DNA from 4 places in the Pseudomonas artemisiae genome. Region 3 is predicted to be linked to each of the others. Evidence: predicted binding sites of a transcription regulator. Region 3 holds the regulator's gene; each other region holds the start of a gene.
The links. Region 3 encodes FliA, which starts transcription of late flagellar genes. Its sites were predicted from a motif close to CTAAAGTTTNNNNNNNNNNNGCCGNTAA; they were not measured.
Positions count from the first base shown of each region.

Region 1: the regulator FliA is predicted to act here: its motif matches at 2,642-2,669, upstream of motA (flagellar motor stator protein MotA).
Region 2: the regulator FliA is predicted to act here: its motif matches at 2,421-2,448, upstream of ACWKV4_RS09860 (methyl-accepting chemotaxis protein).
Region 4: the regulator FliA is predicted to act here: its motif matches at 2,230-2,257, upstream of ACWKV4_RS07840 (methyl-accepting chemotaxis protein).

Region 1 covers NZ_JBSKHS010000020.1:215-4,778, reverse strand. The annotation lists gene asd (archaetidylserine decarboxylase) at 1-208, opposite strand, end outside; gene ACWKV4_RS18415 (rhodanese-like domain-containing protein) at 219-1,034, opposite strand; gene ACWKV4_RS18410 (HDOD domain-containing protein) at 1,080-2,600, opposite strand; gene motA (flagellar motor stator protein MotA) at 2,733-3,584, shown strand; gene motB (flagellar motor protein MotB) at 3,588-4,564, shown strand, end outside.
Region 2 covers NZ_JBSKHS010000006.1:171,459-176,022, forward strand. The annotation lists gene ACWKV4_RS09840 ((2Fe-2S)-binding protein) at 1-175, shown strand, start outside; gene ACWKV4_RS09845 (FAD/NAD(P)-dependent oxidoreductase) at 168-1,562, shown strand; gene ACWKV4_RS09850 (RidA family protein) at 1,578-1,931, shown strand; gene ACWKV4_RS09855 (heme-binding protein) at 1,974-2,378, shown strand; gene ACWKV4_RS09860 (methyl-accepting chemotaxis protein) at 2,496-4,115, shown strand; gene ACWKV4_RS09865 (GNAT family N-acetyltransferase) at 4,195-4,564, shown strand, end outside.
Region 3 covers NZ_JBSKHS010000009.1:27,922-32,485, forward strand. The annotation lists gene flhF (flagellar biosynthesis GTPase FlhF) at 1-804, shown strand, start outside; gene fleN (flagellar synthesis regulator FleN) at 1,008-1,841, shown strand; gene fliA (RNA polymerase sigma factor FliA) at 1,838-2,587, shown strand; gene ACWKV4_RS12175 (chemotaxis response regulator CheY) at 2,760-3,134, shown strand; gene ACWKV4_RS12180 (protein phosphatase CheZ) at 3,152-3,940, shown strand; gene ACWKV4_RS12185 (chemotaxis protein CheA) at 4,027-4,564, shown strand, end outside.
Region 4 covers NZ_JBSKHS010000005.1:64,480-69,043, forward strand. The annotation lists gene ACWKV4_RS07835 (ribonucleotide-diphosphate reductase subunit beta) at 1-509, shown strand, start outside; gene ACWKV4_RS07840 (methyl-accepting chemotaxis protein) at 557-2,182, opposite strand; gene ACWKV4_RS07845 (carbohydrate kinase family protein) at 2,437-3,342, shown strand; gene ACWKV4_RS07850 (ATP-dependent Clp protease proteolytic subunit) at 3,349-3,900, opposite strand; gene ACWKV4_RS07855 (hypothetical protein) at 4,145-4,564, shown strand, end outside.

The DNA.
Region 1 (4,564 bases), on a different contig from region 3:
CGCGGGTGAAGAAGGCGTTGAAGTGTTCGTAAGCCGTATGGTCTTCGACTTGGGCCTCGCTCATGTCCACGTTGAAGTGACGCACGAACCAGGTAGTGAAGGCGTTTTTCAACCAGCGGGCGCGGCACTCGGCCACGCAGCCAGCCAGCCGCGACAGCAAATGGTGAGGCAGCAGATACTGAGAGAGGATGAACAAGCGATCTTTCATGGATAGCCCTTTAGACTTCGACAGGGGTGTCGGGTGAATTGCCCCACTCACCCCAAGACCCGGCATAGGCTTTGACCCGCGGGTAGCCCAGCGCCTTGGCGGCCAGATAAGTGAAGCCAGACCGGTGGTGGGTCTGGCAGTGAGTGATAATTTCTTTATCGGGGGTAATCCCTAGCGCTTCAAGCACTTGCGGGAGGTCCTGGCGCAAGCGCAACGCGCGCGAGGGGTCCATGCCTGCTGTCCATTCGAAGTTAACCGCCCCGGGAATGTGCCCGCCACGTGCCGCCACGCGTTTCTCCCCGGAGTATTCCAAGGGCCCCCGGGCATCCCAGATGGCCAGGTCTGGCGCGCCCAGGCGCTCGCGCAGGTAATCGAGGGTAGCGGTTGGGCCTTCGTGCAGAGTAATGGACGCCTCCCCCGACAACGGCGCGGGCACATCGGTACTCAATTCAAGACCCTCGGCCTGCCAGGCCAACAGGCCGCCATTGAGGTAGTGATAGCGGCTGTGGCCGATAACGTCCAGCAGCCAGATAAATCGACCGGCCCAGCCACCACCTTCGTCGTCGTACACCACGTAGGTCACGTTCGGGCCATGGCCCAGTTCGCCGAACAGCTCACGCAGCGCTTGGATATCGGGCAGCAGGCCAGGCGCTGGCGGGGTACCTAGTTGAGTGCGGGCCGGTGCAACGAAACGGGCGCCGGGTATATGCCCAGCGCTATAACGTGCCTGGCTGGTGAGGTCGACCACCACCACACCCGGCGCGTGCAGCCTAGGCACTAGGTCGGAGGGTTCGATGACCAGCCCAAGGCCGGAGAAATCAGCCATGAGTACGCTCCACGGTTTGATCAAAGCAAGATTGTAACGCAACCACTACTGCCTGCGGTTACTGAAGGCCACGAGCGCACGCTCGATGCACTGCGAAGTTTTGGTAAAGGCTTGCACGCTGGTCTCGGCCATGGGCAAGCCGCCTTGGTCAGCCAGCAACAGCATCAACACTCGATTTTGGCTGGCAATGGAGCGCAGCAGCAAATGCTCGCCGCGAAACATTACCCGCAGGCTGGCTGGGATCAGCCGTGACAGCGAAGCGTTGTTCTGTGGCGTCAAACGCAATTGACCTGGGCGCTCCACCAAACGCTGCAGCAACGGTGCGTGAGCCAGGGCCATGCTTAGCTCGGAGGCGACCTTCGGTAGCCCGGCGATCTGATGCACGCGCAGATTGGCCTGAGCTTTATCGACCATTAGCAAGGCAATACGGCGCATGCCGCAGGCCTGCAGGGCTTCAACGGCTACGCCGGTAAGGTGCAAAGCGTTGTTGAACGCACTGGGCTCGGCCAGCAGTGTGGCGCAGTGCCGCCGCCATAGCGCCAGGGCTTGAGGGCTAGGGCCAGGCATAGGTAGCAACCCGGCGTGCAGTCGCCGCTCTCCGGCCGGCCAGGGCAAGGCGACCGCCGGGTGCCATAGCTCCGGATCGGCATGAGCATGGGCGCTTTGGACCGCCAGGGTGTGGGTCTGCTGCTGAACCTGTTCCAGCGGCGCCTGAGTATAAAGGGCCAGCAGCTGTTGCCAGCGCAGCACATGGGGGGTGTACCAGCCCTGTTCGCACGCCAGGGCCAGCCCATTGGCCAACAGCACGGTCATGGCCGGCTGGCTCAGCCAGCGGTACAGGTCGGGGTTGGCGTCGAGCTGGCGCTGCTGGTCAAGGGGATCTTGGTCGTGCCGGGCGATCAGCAAGCTCCTGGCCAAGGCGCGGCGCTCCAGTGTAAGGGCGCGGTAACCCTGCAGCACCCAGGCCGGCAGCCGCCAGTACTCGGCCAGCGCCATGCACAGGTCCAGTATGCGCACTCCAAATAGCTCGCGCTCCACCTGGGCGGGGTTCTCGCCTTTATGCAGCACCCGCAGGTCCCACTCTTCGAACAACTTCGGCTCGGTCATCGCCAGCGGCCACAGCGGGGCGAGGAACAGCAGGCTGCCCCAATGGATTTCCTGCCATAGCCTGGCCAGACGGGCGGCGAAAAAGCCGCTGGCTTGTTGGGTCGCGTGCTGGCTCACTAATTGCAGTTGGCGCAACGGCAACGGGATCGCGGCAGGCTCAAGGGCCGGTACACGTGCCAATAGTTCGCCAATGCGCTTGAGGCCCAAGCGGTTCAGTGCTATCTCCAAGCTTTCGGCGGGTTCCACGAGGGCGTTGCTGGCTTGCAGGTTGGCTTCACGTATCACGTTAAGCACCAACGCCGGACTGCCTTGCATGCATTCAGCAATGTCTCGCAGCGAACTACGGCTATCGTTGAGTACGGCGCATACGCGTTCGTGGCTCGCCCTTGGCACCGGAATACGTACGTTACCCAATGACTTAACCCATGCCTCGATGTTCTGCTGCCTGACTACTGACATAAGGAAGCGCGCTCGCTCAACTAGTTTTTAACGAATGGTCACTATAGTCTGGCGCGGGTCTGCCGATAGGTAGAAGCAGAGATTGAAACGGCCCCGCGCCAGTTTTTCCACGTTTCGAAGTGTTCCTGACCTATGGCTAAAATTATCGGCATCATCGTCGTATTCGCGAGTGTTCTCGGCGGGTACGTCCTTTCCCACGGGAAAATCGCGGCCTTGATCCAGCCTTACGAGGTGTTGATCATCGGGGGCGCTTGCCTTGGCGCGTTCTTGCAGGCCAACCCAGGCTACATGACCATGCACGTCCTCAAGAAATCCTTGAAGATGTTCAAGTCTCGGTTTACCCACGCCTTCTACCTTGAAGTGCTGGGGTTGATCTATGAAATCCTCAACAAGAGCCGCCGTGAAGGCATGATGGCCATTGAAGGCGATATCGAAGATGCCGCCGCCAGCCCGATTTTCGCCAAGTACCCTGCGGTGCTCAATGATGCCCGCATGACTGCATTCATTTGCGATTACTTGCGTATCATGTCTTCAGGCAACATGGCACCCCATGAGCTTGAAGGCCTGTTCGACATGGAATTGCTGAGCATGAAAGAAGAGCTTGAGCACCCTTCCCATGCCGTGCAGGGCATCGCCGACGGCTTACCAGGTTTCGGTATCGTGGCCGCGGTATTGGGTATCGTAGTGACGATGGCTTCCCTTGGTGACGGCGATAAGGCAGCCATCGGTGGTCACGTGGGCGCGGCCCTGGTCGGTACCTTCTTCGGTATTCTCGCCGCTTATGGGTTCTTCGGCCCGCTGTCCACTACCTTGGGCCACGACGCCAAGGAAGAAATGAACGTATTCGAGGCTATCAAGGCTTCGCTGGTGGCCTCGGCTTCCGGCATGCCGCCTACCCTGGCGGTAGAGTTCGGGCGCAAGGTGCTGTACCCAGCACACCGCCCTAGCTTCGCCGAGCTTGAACAAGCAGTGCGCGGTCGCTAAGCCATGGAAAATAATCAGCCGATCATCGTCAAGCGCGTAAAGCGCTTTGGCGGCGGGCACCATGGGGGTGCCTGGAAAATTGCCTTCGCCGACTTCGCTACCGCGATGATGGCGTTCTTCCTGGTGCTGTGGCTGTTGTCTGAAGCCACCCCCGAGCAGAAGCTGGCTATTGCCGGCTATTTCAAGGACCCGATCGGCTTTACTGAAAGCGGCTCACCTTATGTGATCGACCTGGGCGGCTCGCCACAGCTGGCGCCGGACCACACCCTCAATCCGGAAACAAAGGACGCCCCGCCCAGGCCCGAGGCTGAAAGCCAGGTCACCCCGAACGAGGCGGAGAATATTGCGGAGAAGATCGAGAAAGACCGCCTCGAGCTGCTGTTGCAAGAGTTGCAGAACAAGGTCGACGAGAACCCGCAGCTGCAGAAATTCAAGGACCAGATCCTGTTCGAGATCACTCAGGACGGCCTGCGTATCCAGATCATGGACGCCGAGAACCGGCCAATGTTCGACCTGGGCAGCGCGCGGCTCAAGTCGTACTTCGAAGACATACTGTTAGCCATGGCTGACACCATCAAGGAAGTACCCAACAAAGTCAGCATCAGTGGCCACACCGATGCCAAGCCGTACGCGGCCAGCGCGGATTTTGGCAACTGGGAGCTGTCTGCCAACCGTGCCAACGCGGCTCGGCGCGCCTTGGTGACCGGCAGCTATCCTGAGGGGCAAATCGCCCGGGTGGTGGGTTATGGCTCGTCGTCGCTATTCGACCGCAAGAATCCGTTGAACCCGGTGAACCGGCGGATTGACATCATCGTGTTGACCAAGAAGGCCCAGCGCGATATCGAAGGAGAACAGCCGCCGCCGAGCGACGCCACGCCGCCTGCGGCGCCCACGGCCCCTGCGCCATCTGGCGCCGCCGCACCCGCTTCCCAACCCACGGCTACACCTGTAGCAGAGCAAAACCCTACAGTGCAGCCACG
Region 2 (4,564 bases), on a different contig from region 3:
CCGCACACCGGTCAGCGGCGCGGCGCGTGGGGCCTATTGCCTGATGGGGGTGTGCTTCGATTGCCTGATGCATATCGAAGGCACTTCCCAACGCGCCTGCCAGGTACTGGTACGCCCTGCCTTACGGGTACAGCGGCATCTGATAGCCACCGCCGCAGGTGAGCGGCATGAGTGAAGCATGGCAGGTGGTGATCATCGGCGCGGGGCCAGCGGGCATGGCCGCGGCGTTAACCTTGAACGGCTTAGGGCTGCGGGTACTGGTGGTGGACGAGCAGCCTCACCCTGGAGGGCAAATCTACCGTGGCGCCCACCTTGCGCCTGAAGAACGGGCCAAGGTGCTGGGGCCGGACTACCAAGCCGGGGCAGCGAGGGTAGAGGCCTTCCTGGCCAGTGGCGTGGCCTATGTGCCCCAGGCTTCGGTATGGCTGGTCACCGCGCAGCGCGAGGTGCACTACCGCGCCGCTGGCCAGGCCTATCGCGTTCAGGCTCAGGCGGTATTGCTGTGCTGCGGCGCGTATGAACGGCCCATGCCACTGCCGGGCTGGACACTGCCTGGGGTAATGACCGCAGGCGCCGCGCAAATTCAGCTAAAAGGTGCCGGGCTGATTCCGGCAAGCCCTGTAACGTTGGCCGGCAGCGGCCCACTGCTGTACCTGCTGGCCTGGCAATACCTGCGCGCTGGGGTAGACATCGCGGCGCTGGTAGACACCGCCACTACCGACGATGGCTTCAAGGCGTTGCGTTACTTGCCCCAGGCGTTGGGGAATGCCCGACAACTCTTGAAGGGCCTTGGTTTGTTGCAAGCCATACGCCGAGCCAGGGTTCCCTGGTACCTGGCGGCCAGCGATTTGCGTATCGACGGCCAGAACCATGCCGAAGGCCTGCGGTTTTTCAGCGCAGGGCGCGAGCATCAGGTGGCTAGCCGCCTGATTCTGCTGCACCAAGGCGTAGTGCCCAATACCCAGCCGACCCAGGCCTTGCAGGCCACTCACCGTTGGGATGAGCGCCAGCAGTGCTGGGTAGCCGAGCAAAACCTGTGGGGCGAACTGAGCGTAGCGGGCTGTTTCGTGGCTGGCGACGGCGCTGGCATCGAAGGCGCGCAGGTCGCCGAACTGCAGGGGCGCGTGGTGGCCATTGGCATTGCCCAGGCGCTGGGGCGACTCAGTGCCCGTGCGGCTACAGCCCAGGCCAAGCCATGGCGGCAACGCCTGGCACGGCAGCGTAGCGCACGGGCTTTTCTCGATACCGTGTACGCGCCGCGCCCGGCGTACCTGGCACCGGCCGACCGCACCATTGTCTGCCGCTGTGAGGAGGTCACCGCCGGAGACGTTCGCCACTACGCCGCTTTGGGCTGCCTGGGCCCGAATCAAGCCAAGGCCTACGGGCGCTGCGGCATGGGCCCGTGCCAGGGGCGCCAATGCGGCCTGAGCGTCACCCGCCTGCTGGCCGATGCCCACGGCCTTAGCCCGGCACAGGTGGGCTATTACCGTATCCGCCCACCGCTTACCCCAATCACCCTGGCCGAATTGGCCAGTGAGCAATCACCTTTCCAGTCACCTTAATGAGGTATTACCCCCATGACCGAGATTACCCGTCACCAACCCAACGCCCGCTTGAGTCGGGTGGTGGTTCACAATAACGTCGCGTGGCTGGCTGGGGTGGCGCCTGCCGATTGCACTCAGGACGCGGCAGGGCAAACGGCGCAAGTGCTGGCCCGTATCGACGAGTTGCTCGAACAAGCAGGCACCGACCGCAGCCGGTTGCTCTCGGTACACATATGGATGGCCCAGATGGCCCGTGACCTGGAGGCAATGAATGCACAGTGGTCCCAGTGGCTGGGTGACGCTGGGCGCCCGGCTCGCGCCACCTGCCAAGTCGCCTTCGACGACCCTGACCTGCTGGTGGAAATCATCGTCACCGCAGCGGTGTAGGCTGTACCTTAACGTTCTTTATTTCGCCGTGAGCACCTGTCCATGGAAACCAAAGCCGTACTAGGGCAACTCGAAGCCCAGCAAATCCTCACTGCCGCCAGCACCCATGCCCAGGCCCAGGGTTGGGCGGTCGCCATCGCCGTGGTAGACGACGGTGGTCACCCCCTGGCTTTTTTGCGCCTGGACGGGGCAAGCCCCATCGCTTCGTACATTGCTACTGAAAAAGCCCGTAGCGCGGCCTTGGGGCGGCGTGAAACCAAAGGCTATGAAGACATGGTCAATGGTGGGCGCAGTGCATTCCTAAGCGCGCCATTGCTCACCTCCCTTGAAGGGGGCGTGCCAATCCTGTTCGAGGGTCAGGTGGTGGGCGCGGTAGGGGTGTCGGGTGTAAAGGCCGACCAAGACGCACAAGTGGCCAAGGCAGGCGCCGCGACCCTGGGCGGTTGAGCGTTCACAGGTGGGCAGTGGCCGTGCACGCCAGGCGTTGCGCTCAAGATTTGGCCTTTGCAGCCGTTAGGGTGAACTCTGGGTGCTGTTAGCACCGCCCCAACGGACTGCTTACCTATGAACCTACGCGCTCTGAATATCGCCAAACGCAGCATTCTCTGCTTTGGCTTAATTTCTGCGATTGTCGCCGTACTCGGCCTGTCAAGCCTGTACCAGGCCTCGAAGATGCATACCGAGGCCCAGTACCTCTCTACCGAGAATATCCCTGGCATCCTCGCCAGTAACGCCCTCGCCTTACAGTTGACCAGGGTGCGTATCGAAGTGCTTCGAATGATCGCCGTGCCAGCAACCGTTGCGCAAACCCAAGAGGGCATCCATAAAATGGGTGGGCTGGTAGAAGACCTGCTTGTTCAATACCAGCCCATGGTCGGCCCCGACAGTGAGCGGGCCAATTTCGAAGAGTTGCGCCGGGTGTACAAAAGTTACGCCGATGGCGCCGACCGGATAGCCGCCATGGTAAGCACCGGGGACATGGAGGGCGCGCGCGACTTGGTGAGCCAGGGCATGGCCGTGGACGGTCGCAAGATGTACGAGCTGGCCAACGCGCTGCGCGAGCAGAACCTGGCCGAATCCAAGGCTCATGACGCCCTTGGCAGCGCGATCTACGTTGAAACCCGCAACGTGATCATCGTGACCATTCTTATTGCCCTGGGCCTGACCATCCTGCTGTCCTGGGGCATGACCCGTAGCCTTACCGGCCCAATCCAAACCGCGGTGGCAGCGGCGCGGCGCATCGCCGGGGGCGACCTTACAGGTACCCTGGATGCCTCTGGCAAGGACGAGCCCGCCCAGTTGCTCGGTGCCATGGCGGCCATGCAGGCCACGTTGCGCAGCACCCTGGACCAGATCAGTAACTCTGCCCAGCAACTGGCCTCGGCCAGCGAGGAAATGAGCGCGGTCATGAGCGAAAGCGCCAGTGGCCTGGGTCAACAGAACCAGGAAATCGAAATGGCCGCCACTGCCGTGACTGAAATGACCCAAGCCGTGGAAGAGGTGGCGTCCAATGCCGTGTCGGCGTCGGCGGATTCGCGCATTGCCAGTGATTCGGCCCGCACCGGCCAGGCGGAGCTGGACGCGACCCTCGGCGCCATCGGCACACTGACCGATAACGTACTGGACGCCTCTGGCCAAGCCACTCAGTTGGCCGAGCAAACCCATAGCATCAGCAAGGTGTTGGATGTGATCCGCGCCGTGGCCGACCAAACCAACCTGTTGGCGCTCAATGCCGCCATTGAAGCTGCCCGCGCCGGTGAAGCCGGCCGTGGCTTTGCCGTGGTAGCCGACGAAGTACGCTCCTTGGCGCACCGCACCGGTGAGTCCACCCGTGAGATCGAAGCCATGATCGGTACCATCCAGGTGGGCACTACCCAAACCGTGGACGCATTGCTCACCAGCGCCGATCAGGCCCGCTCGACCCAGGCCCAGGCCCGGGAAGCCAACGAAGCGCTGCGGATCATCTCCCAGGCGGTGGCTGGCATCGACGAGCGCAATAGGGTCATCGCCAGCGCCGCCGAGGAACAGGCAAAAGTGGCCCGTGAAGTGGACCAGAACCTGGTGCGCATCCGCGACCTGTCCATCCGCACCTCTGCTGGCGCCGAGCAAACCCATAGCGCCAGCCAGGAACTGGCGCGGTTGGCCAGCGACCTGGGCGGCCTGGTGAAAAACTTCAAGGTCTAGCAGGCCAGGAACAAGGGGTTATAAATGCACGGCGGGCGAGCCTACACTGGGCGCCCACCCAGCCCTACAGGAACGCCCCGTGATTGGCCCCGTTAGCATTGAAAGCCCCCACCCCGACTCGACCGACGAGGTGCTACAGTTCCTGCTAGCGGCGCGAGCAATCACCTTCCCCCAACTTACAGGCACGCCTGTCCCGGCCGACTTGGCAGCCTTCGCGCAGGTATACCTGCGCGGCGAAGGGCGCTTGCGGATAGCCCGCGATCAGGAGCGTGTAGTGGGGGTCATCGGCTACCTGCCGTATGACCGGCGCTTCCCGGCCTTGCCTTACCCAGGCCTGAAGGTGGTGGAGATCGTACGTTTGTTCGTGCTGCCGGCCTATCGCAGGGCTGGCGTGGCGCAGCAGCTATTGAGCGCGTTGCAGGCCCAGGCGGTAACGGATGGGGTGCAGG
Region 3 (4,564 bases):
ATTGGCCTGTCTGGCCCCATTGCCCGGGACCTCCTGGCACAGGTGGGGGACATTGATGAGCCCCGCCATGCGTGGCGCATGTTGCTGGCTCACCTGGCGCGGATGATTTCCACCCCAGACCTGGAGCCTCTGGAAGAGGGCGGGATTATTTCCGTGGTTGGGCCGGCAGGCATGGGTAAAACCACCACCCTGGCCAAGATGGCGGCGCGCTATGTACTCAAGTACGGCGCGCAGAACATTGCCCTGGTGAGCATGGACAGCTTCCGCATCGGCGCCCAGGAACAGCTCAAAACCCTGGGCCGCATCCTTAACGTTTCAGTGACTCACGTCGACCCAGGCCAATCCCTGGCTCAAGCCTTGGAGCCGCTACTGCGCAAACGCGTGGTACTGATCGATACCGCTGGCCTGCAAGCCAGCGATCCGGCCCTTAAGCTGCAACTTGAAAGCCTGGCCGGGCGGGGCATTCGGGCGCGCAATTACTTGGTGCTGGCCACTACCAGCCAGAAACAGGTATTAACGGCCGCGTACCATAGTTACAAGCGCTGTGGGCTCGCAGGCTGTATCCTCACCAAGCTTGACGAAACGGCGAGCCTGGGTGAGGTATTGAGCTTGGCCATCAGCCATGAGCTACCGGTGGCGTACCTTACCGATGGCCCACGTATTCCAGACGACCTTCACCTGCCCCGCAAGCACCAGTTGGTGAGCCGCGCGGTGAACGTCCAGATGCAGGAAGAGCCGAGCGAGGAGGCCATGGCCGACATGTTCGCCGACCTGTATCACAGCCCTAGCAAGCGCGCGGGTTGAGGGCATGACAATGAATGAATGCATGCGCAAGTGGTTGCGCGACAGCAGGCCAAAGGGCTTGCTGAATGGTTTGAAACCTACCTGCATCACGCGCGGCAAGCCGTCGAAGCACTTAGGTGTGCAACGGTGTTGTCGTGCCGGTTCGCCACAAGGGCGGCCCGGCGGTGGTGTAGCCAGCGTCTCAGTGACAAGGTAAAAAACGAATGGGCAGCATGCATCCCGTACAGGTGATTGCGGTGACCGGCGGCAAAGGCGGCGTCGGCAAGACAAACGTGTCAGTGAACCTCTCATTGGCATTGGCCGAACTCGGCCGGCGGGTGATGCTGCTGGACGCTGACCTGGGCCTGGCCAACGTCGATGTGCTGCTGGGCCTTACCCCTAAACGCACCCTGGCCGACGTGATCGAGGGCCGCTGCGATCTGCGCGACGTGCTGTTGCAGGGCCCGGGCGGCATTCGCATCGTGCCCGCGGCCTCCGGTACCCAGACCATGGTGCACCTGACCCCCGCGCAGCATGCCGGGCTGATCCAGGCCTTTAGCGAAATCGGTGACAACCTGGATGTGCTGGTGATCGATACCGCGGCCGGGATTGGTGATTCGGTCGTCAGCTTTGTCCGTGCGGCCCAGGAAGTGTTGCTGGTGGTGTGCGATGAACCTACCTCCATCACCGACGCTTACGCGCTGATCAAGCTGCTTAACCGTGACTACGGCATGAACCGCTTCCGTGTACTGGCCAACATGGCTCAAAGCCCTCAGGAAGGGCGGAACCTGTTTGCCAAACTGACCAAGGTGACGGACCGCTTTCTGGACGTCGCCCTCCAATATGTGGGCGCGGTGCCGTATGACGAAACCGTGCGCAAGGCCGTACAGAAGCAACGCGCTGTGTACGAAGCCTTCCCACGCTCGAAATGCGCTCTGGCCTTCAAGGCCATCGCCCAGAAGGTGGATACCTGGCCGCTGCCCGCCAACCCGCGGGGGCACTTGGAATTCTTCGTCGAACGTTTGGTACAGCAAACCAGTGCGGGGCCTGTCTCATGAGCGCCAGTGGATACCGGATGTACAACAATGCTTCTCGGCAATCGCAGCAGCATGAACTGATCGAGCGCTATGCCCCTTTGGTCAAGCGGATCGCCTACCACCTACTGGCACGGCTACCGGCCAGCGTTCAGGTGGAGGACTTGATCCAAGCGGGAATGATCGGGCTGCTGGAGGTCGCCAACAAATACGATTCCAGCAAAGGGGCCAGTTTCGAAACCTACGCCGGCATTCGAATTCGCGGCGCCATGCTCGATGAAGTACGTAAAGGCGACTGGGCACCGCGCTCGGTACACCGCAATACCCGCACCGTGAGTGAGGCAATCAGAAAGATTGAAGCGCGAACCGGGCGTGACGCTAAAGATCACGAGGTTGCTGCCGAACTCAACATGAAGATCGATGAATATTATTCGATCCTCAATGACACACTGGGCAGCCGCCTGTTCAGCTTTGACGACCTGCTTCAGGACGGCGAGCATGAAGGGCTGCACGAACACGGCGCCAGTGGTAGTGGCGAACCGGCCCGAGGCCTGGAGGACGAGCGCTTCCAAACAGCCTTGGCCGACGCCATCGCCAACTTGCCGGAACGTGAACGCCTGGTGCTGGCGTTGTATTACGACGAGGAGCTTAACCTCAAGGAAATCGGCGAAGTGCTTGGGGTGAGTGAGTCCCGGGTGAGCCAGCTACACAGCCAATGCGCCGCGCGCTTGCGCAGCCGCCTTGGCGAATGGCGGGCCGCCGCGCGGTAAACAGTGCCGTGACAGTAGGGCTTGCTCGCGATGGTCTTCGCTTTGGCGTTGTGGCTGGTCGCGGGCAGGCCCTCTTGTTGCGGGGTGTAGCGCATACATAACGAATTCGATTGATTGCGCGTCCCGGAGCGGGCGTGTTTGAGACTGCTTGGAGGTCTACTTGGACAAGAACATGAAAATCCTCATCGTTGACGATTTCTCGACGATGCGGCGGATCATTAAAAACCTGCTGCGCGATCTGGGCTTTACGAATACCTCCGAAGCCGACGATGGCGTCACTGCTTTGCCGATGCTGCTAAACGGCAGTTTCGATTTCCTGGTCACCGACTGGAACATGCCAGGCATGACAGGCATCGACCTGCTGCGCCAGGTCCGTGCCGATGACCGCCTCAAGCACCTTCCCGTGCTAATGGTCACCGCCGAAGCCAAGCGCGAGCAGATCATCGAAGCGGCCCAGGCCGGGGTCAACGGTTATGTGGTCAAGCCATTCACCGCACAGGTCCTTAAAGAGAAGATTGAAAAAATCTTCGAACGCGTGAACAGCTAAGGCCGCCAGGGGGCGCTATGGAGTCCAGAAATCTGCCGTTGGGTGAGTTTGAAAACACCCTGAAAACCCATGCCCGCCGATTGGTCGACAGCCTTGAAAAAGGCCAGTTTGGCGAAGCGGTGCAGCTGATTCACGAGCTTAACCAGACCCGGGATCGTGGCCTGTACCAGGAAGTGGGCAAGCTGACCCGCGAGCTGCACAGCGCCATCGTCAATTTCCAGATCGACCCACGGTCTCCCAAGGCCGAGGAGGTGTCGCAGATTACCGACGCTACCGAGCGCCTGGACTACGTAGTGCGCCTGACGGAAAACGCCGCCAACCGCACCATGGACCTGGTAGAGCAAAGCACGCCGGTGGTCCATGGGTTGGAAGAAGACGCCAAGGCACTGCGTGCCGATTGGCAGCGGTTCATGCGCCGCGAAGTGCAGGCCGATGAGTTTCGCGAACTGGTCAAGCGCGTGGATGGCTTTTTGGCGCGCAGTGAAAGCGACGCCAGCGCGCTCTCTTCTCATCTCAATGATATTTTGCTTGCCCAGGATTACCAGGACCTCACCGGCCAGGTGATCAAGCGGGTGACGACCCTGGTCACCGACGTGGAATCTAACCTGCTCAAGCTGGTGCTCATGGCCAGCCAGGTAGACCGGTTCGCGGGCATCGAGCACGACGCCGAAAGCATGCGTCAGGAAAAAAATCCTGAAAAAGACACCTCTCGGGGTGAAGGTCCGCAGATCCATGCCGATAAGCGTGAAGACGTCGTATCCGGTCAGGACGATGTGGACGATCTGCTTTCCAGCCTGGGCTTCTGACGCGGGTTTAGCAGGTTCGTCGAACAGGTGCTAACGCGCGCCATCCAGGCCGGATGTCATTTCTAAGAACCCCAGGGAGCACCCACATGAGCTTCGGCGCCGATGAAGAAATCCTCCAGGACTTCCTGGTAGAGGCCGGCGAGATCCTCGAGCAGTTATCCGAGCAATTGGTAGAGCTGGAAAGCCGACCCGATGACGCGAACCTGCTCAATGCGATTTTTCGTGGTTTTCATACCGTCAAGGGCGGCGCCGGCTTTCTTCAGCTCAATGAGCTCGTGGAATGCTGCCACATCGCCGAAAACGTGTTCGACATCCTTCGTAAAGGTGAGCGCCGGGTTGACTCCGAGCTCATGGACGTGGTGCTCGAAGCACTCGATACCGTCAACAGCATGTTTGGCCAAGTGCGTGAACGTGCGCCGCTGACCCCCGCCACGCCTGAACTGCTGGCCGCACTGGCTCGCCTAGCCGAACCAGCCGGCGCCCAACCGCTGGTGGCACAGGCGCCAGCACCGGCACCGATGGCCGATGCAGGCTTCGATGCCTTGATGGACAGCCTGGACAGCACGGCTGAGGCCACGGTCGAGGGTGATGAAATCACTGATTCGGAATTCGAATCGCTGCTCG
Region 4 (4,564 bases), on a different contig from region 3:
AGCTGCTGCGCAACCTGATCGCCTACTACTGCGTACTTGAAGGTATTTTCTTCTATTGCGGCTTCACCCAGATCCTCTCCATGGGCCGACGCAACAAGATGACCGGCGTGGCCGAGCAGTTCCAATACATTCTGCGCGATGAATCCATGCACCTGAACTTCGGTATCGACGTGATCAACCAGATCAAGATCGAGAACCCGCACCTGTGGGATGCCGACCTCAAGGAAGAGGCCACCCAGATGATCCTTCAGGGCACCCAGCTGGAAATCGAATACGCGCGAGACACCATGCCCCGCGGCGTGTTGGGCATGAACGCGGCCATGATGGAGGACTACCTCAAGTTCATCGCCAACCGCCGCCTGTCCCAGATCGGCCTGAAGGAAGAGTACCCAGGCACCACCAACCCCTTCCCTTGGATGAGCGAGATCATGGACTTGAAAAAAGAGAAAAACTTCTTCGAAACCCGCGTGATCGAGTACCAAACCGGTGGGGCGTTGAGCTGGGATTGAGCAAGAGAGCGTCATGCTTGATTCACAGCACCGTCACTCCCCTTACCCTACAAACTAAATCGAGATACCAAGCGGTTAAGGTCTGCGGCCAGCCGCGCCAGCTCATGGCTGGACGCGCTGGTTTCGTGGGCACCGGCGGCTGTCTGTACCGAGAGGTCGCGGATGTTGACCAGGTTGCGGTCAACTTCCCGCGCCACTTGGGCCTGTTGCTCGGCGGCGCTGGCGATCACCAGGTTGCGTTCGTACATCTCGCTGATTCCCGACGTGATCGCCTCAAGCGCGGTGCCAGCGCTCTTGGCCATTTCCTGAGTTTGCTGGGCGCGGGCGGTGCTGCTTTCGATAGACATCAGGGCCTGGCTAGCACCGCTGCGCATGCTGGTGACCATTTGCTCGATTTCCTGGGTCGAATTCTGGGTGCGATGCGCCAATGCCCGCACCTCGTCCGCCACCACTGCGAAGCCTCGGCCAGACTCCCCCGCCCGAGCTGCCTCGATAGCCGCGTTCAAGGCCAACAGGTTGGTTTGCTCAGCGATTGCCCGAATCACATCTAACACCTTGCCGATGTCTTGGGACTGCCTGGCCAGTGCCTGCACCAGCGTGGAGGTGCTTTCCACTCCGGTGGACAACTGCGCGATCGCATCAATGGTTGATGACACCTTGGTTTGCCCCATTTGGGCGGCCTGATTAGAGGCCTTGGAGGCTTCCGACGTGGAGACCGCGTTGCGGGCGACTTCGTCTACCGCGGCGCTCATCTCGTTTACCGCCGTGGCGGCCTGTTCGATTTCATCGTTCTGTCGCTGTAACCCTTGCCCGGCTTGCTCGGTTACCGCGTTGAGTTCCTCTGCGGCGGCGGCAAGCTGGGTCGAGGAGCCGGATATCTCGCCCAGGGTTTCGCGCAGCCTTTGCTGCATCTGGGCGAGGGACAGTTGCAATTGGCTTACTTCATCGCGCCCCTGCACTTCGATGCTTTTGGTCAGGTCGCCCTCAGCCACATTGCAGGCAGTTTGCACGGCGCTTCTAAGTGGCAACACAATGCTGCGGGTCAGCAACCAGGCCAGGACAATAGTGACCACGGCGGCCAGGGCGATCACCAGGCTTACTACCCACTGAGAGCGGGCATACTGCTCGGTGGACGCTTTACCCTCACCCTCAATGCCTTTTCCGTATAGCTCGCCCATGGCCGCCAACTGCGCGCCGGTGCCATCGACCACGGGTTTCATATCTACCAGCAGCAGCTTGTTGAGCGCGTCTCTATCGCCGGTACGGGCTAGCACGAACGAGTCGGCCATGCCCTTTTGGTAGGCGTGAAAATCGTTGCTGAACTGACGATACAGGGTCTGTTCTTCAGGCGTGTCGATAAACGCCTCAAAGGCCTTGAGGTTTTCCATCAACGCCTTGTTACGTACCTCGTACTGGCTCATGTAGGTGTCGATGTTCTTCAGATCAGGATCCAGCGCCATGCGCAGGGAAATGGTGCGAACCCGCAGCATGTTTTCCCGGATGGTATCGACCAGGCGAATACTCGGCACCCAATTGGTTTCGATGATCACCGCCCGCTCGCGGATACTGGCCATCTTGTTCAATGAAAACAGGCCCAGGAAACCTACCATCAATGCGATCAAGCCAAAGCCGAAGGCAGCGCGTGGAGCCACTTTCCAGTTACGTAAAAGCATAATGACCTCGTGAGCCAGTACGGGTAGGGTTGTCCGCTCAAACAAGCGTATCGACCACTTATCCCTTAGCTTGAGTCAGCGGCGCCTATCGCTGGCCTCTGCCAGGGCAAAAAAGTATCGGCCCTAGGCCAGCACCGTGCTGGTCAGGCACTTGGCCGCTGGGTATGCTGCGCCTCAACGTGACCTTTACACGGGCCGCTTGTTGCCCGCGCCAGTGCTGCCCTACGTACCCTCTAACAATAAGGATTTTCTGCATGCCCCTGCCCCGTGTCGTGGTATTCGGCGAAGCGCTAACGGATATCGTGCAAACCACCCCTGGCCACTGGCGGGGCTATCCAGGGGGCGCGCCTTGGAACGTTGCGCGTACCCTTAGCCAACTTGGGGTATCAAGCGCATTCGGCGGCGCTATCAGCCAGGACTCATTGGGTGAAGAAATCGCCGAGAAATCCAGGGCTGCTGGCCTGGACATTCGGTTTATACAACGCGTAAACGCCGACCCTCTAGTGGCTATCGTGCCGTCCAGCGCGCCACCGCGGTATTTCTTCGCGGGGGAAGCGGACCTGGGTTTCGACCTCGGGCAATTACCCGAAGGCTGGTTAAACGAGGTGGAGCTGTGCCATTTCAGCTGTATCAGCCTGGCCCGGGAGCCTTTAGCTTCCCTGTTGGTAGACACCGCGAAACACGCCAAGGCCGCAGGCAAGGCCATCAGCTACGACCCTAACTGGCGTAACCTGATGACCGACCATTACCGGGAACACACCTTCCCTACCCTCGCCAGGCTCGCCACCACCATCAAGCTGTCCGACGAAGACCTTCGGCATATCTACCCCGGCCTGGATGAGCAGCAGGCCCTGAAGGAACTGCGCTACCTCAACCCGCAGGCAGACATACTGTTCACCCAGGGCGAGCGCGGGCTGGTGCTCTATACGCCACAGGCCACCTTCGAGCAACCTGCGATTCCGGTCACAGTGGCGGATACCGTAGGCGCGGGCGATGCCAGCATGGCGGGCTGGCTGGCCTCCGCGCTGTTGGGCATCACCGACCCACACCACCGCTTGAGGTTCGCGGCGGCCTGCGCGTCAGTGTCCTGTAGCCACCCTGGCGCCTATTCCCCTACCCGCAACGAAGTACAAGCGCTGATGGCTCAGGCGATGGATTAAGCGGCCTTACCCATGGACGCTGTAACTGACGGCATCGACCGGCATGGGTAGCGCGTCGATTCTGTGAATCAGGCCCGCGCTCTGGGCCTGACCAGGGTCTAGGATACGCGGCGCGGCGATCAAGCACTGGGACACATCCAAGGGAGCCCTGGCACCCTGGGTGCGCTCCTCCACGATGCGCGAATACAACTCCAGGTCGTAATCCAGGCTCATGGCGTATTCGGACATCCGCGCGTGGTCCACGGAGCCGTGCAGGTTCCAGTGAAACGGGTGGAACAAGAACTTACTGTGCTTGCAGGCCGTACGCTGCTCGCCGGCCAGGAAAATAATATTGCCCATGGACTCTACGGTGCCCAGGTTATGGGTATGTACGGGCACCGGCAGGGCGGTCAGGAAGTTATAGAGCGAGAATCCGTAGCTGCACTCCCCACCCATGGTCGCGATCTTGATAACGATCTTAGAGGCGCCCTTTTGGGTGGCCAGTGAGCACTTTTCGATAAGCTCGCCGGTGGAAGTGGCGTTGATGGACGCGGTAAAGTGAATGATATGGGCCGTCATGGGTAACTGCTCTCCATGGGTTGAAGTGAAGTGAACCCAGCGCCCAAGTGGCAAGCCTGCCAAGGGCGAGCGTCATGAACTGTTGAGCCGGGCCGAGGCAGGCAGTTCAGGCCATACATCGGAAGGATAAGCGGCAGTCCCGCAGCCGGTTAAGCACAAGCCAGGCTTACTTCCACACACCTTGATGGCATCCAACGCGCCTAGGTTGGGCGGCATCTTTCTATTGTTATAGGACGGTTATCTAATGCTCGTGCCCCGCTCGCTCACTTGGCCGCTGTGCGTGATTGCCCTGTGCGCGCCTGTGCCGGTCGCCCAGGCGGCCACGCCTGCCAAACACGCCCCGACCAAGCATCAGCCCGCCCAAGGCGTTGCAGTGTCCTTGCTCAAGGGCGCGCTGCGCTTCACGCTACCCACAGGCTATAAGAGCGAGCCTTTGCCGCCGGGGAATGCCAGCACCGGTACCGCGGGCGCCAAGGGCACGCTGTATATGAACGATGCGCACAAGCGCATTGTGGTCACGACTGAACTACCCATCCAAGGCGATGCGCCGGTTGCAGGAGACCAGCGCTTCCTGGCCGGTGCCAGCGCAGGCTTTATCAGCAAACAGGCACAGGCGTTGCCGAACTTTCACTCAACCAAGGAGCAACGGGTGACCCTGCACGGC